One region of the Kitasatospora sp. NPDC094016 genome, then DNA from elsewhere that is predicted to be linked to it. Evidence: riboswitches for the same ligand, from Rfam matches in the RefSeq annotation. Region 1 holds a riboswitch; the other holds the start of a gene.
The links. A riboswitch is a leader RNA that binds a small molecule or an ion and turns the genes downstream of it on or off. The one in region 1 is predicted to bind glycine.

Region 1 (3,496 bases):
CTCGCTGGTCACGTACTTGCGCAGCTTCGCGGTGCCCACGATGTGCCAGTCCGTGGTGATGTCCAGGCGCTCCTCGCGGCAGGTGATCTCCACCGGGCCGTTGGGGGACGACGGGGCGGGGCCGGTCGAGCGCTCCGGGACCGGCGCGGCCATGGCCGAGTTCGTGGTCGCGGTGGTCGTCACGATCGGGGCGGGCTGCGGCTTGGGCTCGGTCGTCGTGGGGGTGGCCGCGGGTGAGGGGGTGTTGAGGGTTCGCACGTTGACCTCTGTCGCGGTGCCGGTGGGGTCGGCAGGGGTGGTGGTCGGGGCGGGGTCGAGGGAGTGGAAGGCGATGGGCTTCACGGGCTCGGCCGCCGAGGTGGTGCCGAAGTCGAGGTCGGGGCGCGCGGGGCGGTCGCCGTCCCGGCCGGCCGGGCGGTCGCTCTCGCGGCCGACGGGCCGGTCACCCTCACGGTCGGCAGGACGGTCGCCGTCCCGGCCGACCGGGCGGCCGTTCGCCGGGGTGTCCAGGCCGTAGTAGCGGTAGAGCTGGAGCTCCTGGGCGGGCGACAGGTGCTGGCCGGCGCCGAAGTCCGGCGACTCCTTCACCAGCGACTTGTCGTACGGCACCCGGAGCTCGTCGCCGGAGAACTCGCTGGTGGTGAGCGGGACGAAGGCGTCCCGGCCGAAGATGCCGGTCCGGACGGCCGCCCACTCCGGCTGGCCGGTGGCGTCGTCCAGGTAGACCTCGTCGACCGTGCCGATCTTGTCTCCGTTGCGGTCGACCGCCTTGTGGCCGATGAGGTCCCGGGGGTCGATATCGGTTTGCACTCTTTCCTCCAGTGCGCTGCGCCTGCGGAACTCCCGCAGGACCGTGGCCGGAGCACCCGTTCCGCCTGCCACTTCACACCAAAGGCCATGAATCGGACGGGCGCGACCGGGGTGCGCCGGACGGGCTCCGGGCTGGACCGTCCGGGGGACGCGCGTAGACCCCGAGCGACCCGACGCGACCGTGATCGGGGGGCCTGCCGCTGGTACCCTGGGCGGCGACCGCCGAGCCCGCTCGGGAGAGTCCCCGGCCACGGAAAGCGCTGGTCGGGGCGCCGAAGGAGCAACTCCTCCCCGGAATCTCTCAGGCATCCGTACCGTGTGGGGTAGGTCACTCTGGAAAGCAGGGCAGGACCGTCGGCAGGGAGCCGACGGGCACCACCCTCACCGACGGTGCAAGCCGGCGGCGTGCCCACAGCGCGCCGTGCGGGTGAAGCTCTCAGGTCCCGATGACAGAGGGGGAGGCCTGTCGGGTTCGCCCGCCCGGGTCGAGCCGCTGTCCGCAGCGGCTCCGGCCGGTCGGCGTGCGCACCCCCGCCGGTCCGTGACCAGGAGGCCTCGACCACCATGAACGCCCAGCCGAACGCGGGACGCCCCACCGGCGCCTCGACCCTCACCGAGCTTGAGCTGGCCAGCCCCTTCGAGAACCGCCACATCGGCCCCGACGACGCCGCGCAGCAGAAGATGCTGGCGTCCATCGGCTACGGCTCGCTGGACGAACTCGCCGCCACCGCCGTTCCCGAGGCGATCCGCTCCATCACCGGCCTGGACCTGCCCGGCGGCCGCAGCGAGGCCCAGGTGCTCGCCGAACTGCGCGAGCTGGCGAGCCGCAACCAGGTGCTCCAGCCGATGATCGGCCTGGGCTACTACGGCACCTTCACCCCGCCGGTGATCCTGCGCAACGTCATGGAGAACCCGGCCTGGTACACCGCCTACACGCCGTACCAGCCGGAGATCTCCCAGGGCCGCCTGGAGGCGCTGCTCAACTTCCAGACCCTGGTCTCCGACCTGACCGGCCTGCCGACCTCCGGCTCCTCGCTGCTCGACGAGGGCACCGCGGCCGCCGAGGCGATGGCGCTCGCCCGCCGCGTCACCAAGGTCAAGGGCGGCGTCTTCCTGGTCGACGCCGAGACCCTGCCGCAGACCACCGCGGTGATCAACACCCGCGCCGTGCCGACCGGTGTCGAGGTCGTCGTCGCCGACCTGTCCCAGGGCATCCCGGCCGAGATCGCCGAGCGCGGCGTCTTCGGCGTGCTGCTCCAGTACCCGGGCGCCACCGGTGTGGTCCGCGACCTCACCCCGGTCATCGAGCAGGCGCACGGCCTCGGCGCGATCGTCGCGGTCGCCGCCGACCTGCTGGCGCTGACCCTGCTCGCCTCGCCGGGTTCGCTCGGCGCCGACATCGCCTGCGGCACCTCGCAGCGCTTCGGCGTCCCGATGGGCTTCGGCGGCCCGCACGCCGGCTACCTGTCGGTGCGCGCCGAGTACGCCCGCTCGCTGCCCGGCCGCCTGGTCGGCGTCTCGGTCGACGCCGACGGCAACCGTGCCTACCGCCTGGCGCTGCAGACCCGCGAGCAGCACATCCGCCGCGAGAAGGCCACCAGCAACATCTGCACCGCCCAGGTGCTGCTCGCCGTCATGGCCTCGATGTACGCCGTCTACCACGGTCCGGACGGCCTGGCCGACATCGCCCGCCGCACCCACCGCTACGCCGCCGCCCTCGCCGAGGGCCTGCGGGCCGGCGGTGTCGAGCTGCTGCACGGCGAGTTCTTCGACACCGTCACCGCCGTCGTCCCGGGCCGTGCCGCCGAGATCGCGGCCGCCGCCCGCGCCAACGGCGTCAACGTCCACCAGGACGGCGCGGACCGGATCTCGGTCTCCACCGACGAGACCACCACCCGCGAGCACCTCGCCGCCGTCTGGGCCGCGTTCGGCGTCCCCGCGGTCGAGGTCGCCGAGGGCGCCGACGCGCTGCCGGCCGCGCTGCTGCGCCAGGACGAGTACCTGACCCACCCGGTCTTCCACAGCCACCGCTCGGAGACCGCCATGCTGCGCTACCTGCGCCGCCTGTCGGACCGGGACTACGCGCTGGACCGCGGCATGATCCCGCTGGGCTCCTGCACCATGAAGCTCAACGCGACCACCGAGATGGAGGCCGTCACCTGGCCGGAGTTCGGCCAGCTGCACCCCTTCGCGCCGATCGAGCAGGCCCAGGGCTTCCTCAGCCTGATCCGCGAGCTGGAGCGCCAGCTGGTCGAGGTGACCGGCTACGACGCCGTCTCGATCCAGCCGAACGCGGGCTCGCAGGGCGAGCTGGCCGGCCTGCTGGCCGTCCGCGCCTACCACCACGCCAACGGCGACACCCAGCGCGACGTCTGCCTGATCCCCTCCTCCGCGCACGGCACCAACGCGGCCTCCGCGGTGATGGCAGGCATGCGCGTGGTCGTGGTGAAGACCCTGGTCGACGGCGACGTGGACGTCGAGGACCTGAAGGCCAAGATCGAGCAGCACCGGGACAGCCTCTCCGTGCTGATGGTCACCTACCCGTCCACCCACGGCGTGTACGAGACCCAGATCACCGACATCTGCGCCCTGGTGCACGAGGCCGGCGGCCAGGTGTACGTGGACGGCGCCAACCTGAACGCCCTGGTCGGCCTCGCCAAGCCGGGCAAGTTCGGCGCGGACGTCT
Region 2 (3,496 bases), on a different contig from region 1:
TCTCCAGGGTGGTCTGCTGGCGGTGCAGCTCGGCGTCGACCGCGGCGGCGATCTCCGGGTCGAGGGAGTGCAGGGACTGGTTCAGAACCGTCATGGTGTGGTCTTCCCGGGAGGAGAGAGACGGGAGCAGAGAGGGGGGAGCCTGGCGGGGCGGCCGCCGCGCTGCGGCCGCCCCGTCACGAGCGGGTCAGCCGCCGATGAAGGCGGTGTACTCGTCCGCGCTGAGCAGTTCGTCGGTGGACTCCACCTGGACCTTGAACAGCCAGCCGCCCTCGAACGGGGCGCTGTTGACCAGGCTGTTGTCGTCCAGGACGTCCTGGTTGATCTCGACGATCTTCCCGGTCACCGGGGAGAACAGGTCGCTGACCGACTTGGTGGACTCCAGCTCGCCACAGGACTCGCCCGCGGTCACGTCGGCGCCGACCTCGGGCAGCTGCACGTAGACGATGTCACCGAGCGCGTCGGCCGCGTGGGCGGTGATGCCGACGGTGGAGACACCGCCCTCGACGGCGGTCAGCCACTCGTGCTCCTTGGTGTACTGCAGGTGCTGGGGGTTGCTCATGGCGTCATTCTCCAGGATGGGAAGCGGGTACGACGAAGCGGGCCGCCGCACGGACGGCTTCGACGCGGATCAGGCGTGGTGCGGGCACGGGCCGGACCTGGATCAGGCGTGGCTCAAGCCCGGGTCCACCGGGTTTGCGGGAGGGCGGGGCCTCAGCGGGCGCGCTTGTAGAACGGCAGCGCCACGACCTCGACCGGCTCGTGCTTGCCGCGCACGTCCACCGCGACGGCGGTGCCGGGGGTGGCGTGGGCCGCGTCCACGTAGGCGATCGCGATCGGCCGGCCCAGGGTCGGGGACGGGGCGCCCGAGGTGATCCGGCCGATCGGGGCGCCGTCGGCGGAGACCACGGTGTACTCGGCGCGCGGGACGCGCTTGCCCTCGGAGACCAGACCGACCAGCACCCGCGGCGGGTTGGCCTCGGCCTCGGCGGCGGCCTTCTCCAGCGCCTTGCGGCCGACGAAGGCGCCCTCGTTGGTGGTCTTGTCGAAGCGCACGACCCGGCCCAGGCCCGCGTCGAACGGGGTCAGGTCGGTGGAGAGCTCGTGCCCGTACAGCGGCATGCCGGCCTCCAGGCGCAGCGTGTCGCGGCAGGACAGGCCGCACGGGACCAGGCCGCGGCCCTCGCCGGCGGCGGTCAGCGCCTGCCAGACCCCCTCGGCGTCGCCCGGGTTGCAGAAGATCTCGAAGCCGTCCTCGCCGGTGTAGCCGGTCCGGGCGAGCAGCACGTCGCGGCCGGCGACCTGGGCCGGGAGGATCGCGTAGTACTTCAGGCCGGGCAGGTCGGCGTCGGTGGTCCCGGCCAGGATCGCGGTGGCCTCCGGGCCCTGGACGGCGATCAGCGCGTAGGTGTCGCGGTCGTCCGTGACGACGGCGTCGAAGCCCTTGGCGCGGGCGATCAGCTCGTCCAGCACCAGCTGGGCGTTGGAGGCGTTGGCGACGACCAGGAAGGCGTCCTCGCGCAGGCGGTAGACGATCAGGTCGTCCAGGATGCCGCCGTCCTCGGCGCAGATCATGGTGTAGCGGGCGCGCAGCACGCCCAGCGCGGAGACGAAGCCGACCAGCGCGTGGTCCAGCATCTCGCCGGCCTGCTGGCCGGTGACGGTGATCTCGCCCATGTGGGAGAGGTCGAACAGCCCGGCCCGGGTGCGGACGGCGAGGTGTTCCTCGCGCTCGCTGCCGTAGCGCAGCGGCATGTCCCAGCCGGCGAAGTCGGTCATGGTCGCGCCGAGGGCGCGGTGCAGCGCGTCGAGCGCGGTGAGGCGGAGGGACGACATGGCCTGGAACTCCTCGGTCGGGGCACTCATGGGTGCACGCGCCGGAACCGGACCCGCTCGGGGGCCGACCCTGCGCGCGGGCATGCGGCGGCGTGGGTCTCCCCATCTGTCGTCGAACCTGAGAGCTTCACCGCCCACGCGCCCGCAGCTGTTTCCAGCATCCAGGACAGCATGGTGGCTTGCACCGTGGGTGGGCGCGCGACAGGGCCGTGCGCCACTTTCCAGATGTGCCTAACCCGTGCGGTAAGGGGGCCTGAGAGATTCCGGGGAGGAGTTGCTCCTTCGGCGCCGGCTGTGCCGCCTGACGGGGCACTCCGGGCTCTCCCGCGCGGGTTCGAGCGGCCGGTATGGAGTTGTCGGTCCGCCGGCGCGCCGCGCCGTCGAACGCGCACATCATGGCACGTCCGCGCCGACGACGGGAGAGGGGACCCGGTCACACCCCGCCACTTCGGACACAGCCCTAGACTGCTGCGCGTCGGCGCAGCAGAGGGCGGCCGACCGGCAGAGGGCGGATCAGGCGCGCATGGGGTACCCGGTGGAGCAGCAGCAGGGGTGGGGCGGGCCGGAGTCGGCGCCGCCGGGCGGCGGGTGGCCGGCCAACGAGCTGGAGCAGGTGCTGACCGCCGCGCTGGGCGACCCGGGTGCGACGCCGCGGGTGATCGAGGTGCTGGCCCGCAGCCAGGTGTGGATCCCGCTGCCGGCCGGCGGCGACCCGCAGGGGCCCGCGCTGGACCTGCCGACCATCGAGCTGGCCGGCGAGCCGTACGTGCCGGTGTTCTCCTCGCAGGAGGTGTTCCTGCGGCAGGCGCCGGGGATGGCCTTCGCGGTGGCGCCGGTCTGGGAGTTCGCCCGCGGGCTGCCGCTGGGCGTGGGCATCGCGGTCAACCCGGAGGCGGCGGTGGGCATCCCGGTGCCGCCGCAGGGTGTGGCGGAGCTGCGGCGCGGCCCGCGCGAGGAGCGCCTGGCCGACCAGGATCAGGGCCTGAACCAGGGACAGAACCAGGGCCGGGGACAGAACCAGGGCCAGGGCCCGGAGGCGCCGACCGGTGGCCGGGTGGCGCTGCGCGAGCCGGTGCCGGGGGAGGACCCGGAGCACTTCCTGGCCGCCTGCCGGGCCGAACTGTCCGCCCTGCCCGGAGTGTTGACGGCGCGCCGGGCGCTCGCCAGCATCGAGGGCGAGCCGACCGTGATGTTCGTGGGCGTCCAGCTGGACCAGACGGCCCCGGCCGACCCGGGCGCGGTGAACGAGGCGCTCGGCCGCGCGCTGGGAACCGCGCCGCTGCCGGGGGGCGTCCACCTCGTACTGCTCGATCTCGCCGATGACCCGGTGGTCGAGTGGCTGCTCACCCGGGTACTCCCTTTCTACGCGCGGGGTTGAGCGGGGTTCGTATCGGAGGCACGTCGCCGTGGCGGTGGTCGGTGCCGCGCCATAGGGTGCGTGCAGACGGCCGACGGGCCGGCAGGCTTGAGGAAAGAGGCGCGGCGAGGTGGGCGCATGAGTGCGGGAGCGGTAGCGGGCGGTGCACCGGGGCCCTGGGGCCAGGCACCCGCCGGGCGCCCCGGAGCGGATCCGGGCGCGCTGGAGCGCGCCCTGCGCGAGGTCGCGCCGGAGCGCTACGAGGCGTACGAGCAACTGCTGCACGCACTGGCCGACGGCCAG

Region 2: linked by a shared signal. The riboswitch ahead of gcvT (glycine cleavage system aminomethyltransferase GcvT) and the one ahead of gcvP (aminomethyl-transferring glycine dehydrogenase) in region 1 are both predicted to bind glycine.

Annotation. Positions count from the first base shown of each region.
Region 1 is NZ_JBEOUK010000011.1:14,244-17,739, forward strand. It holds gene ABT015_RS37980 (PRC and DUF2382 domain-containing protein) at 1-810, opposite strand, end outside; glycine riboswitch at 1,034-1,137, shown strand; glycine riboswitch at 1,139-1,270, shown strand; gene gcvP (aminomethyl-transferring glycine dehydrogenase) at 1,375-3,496, shown strand, end outside.
Region 2 is NZ_JBEOUK010000043.1:39,598-43,093, reverse strand. It holds gene glyA (serine hydroxymethyltransferase) at 1-94, opposite strand, end outside; gene gcvH (glycine cleavage system protein GcvH) at 188-562, opposite strand; gene gcvT (glycine cleavage system aminomethyltransferase GcvT) at 715-1,836, opposite strand; glycine riboswitch at 2,068-2,173, opposite strand; gene ABT015_RS30165 (enhanced serine sensitivity protein SseB C-terminal domain-containing protein) at 2,360-3,214, shown strand; gene ABT015_RS30160 (enhanced serine sensitivity protein SseB C-terminal domain-containing protein) at 3,332-3,496, shown strand, end outside.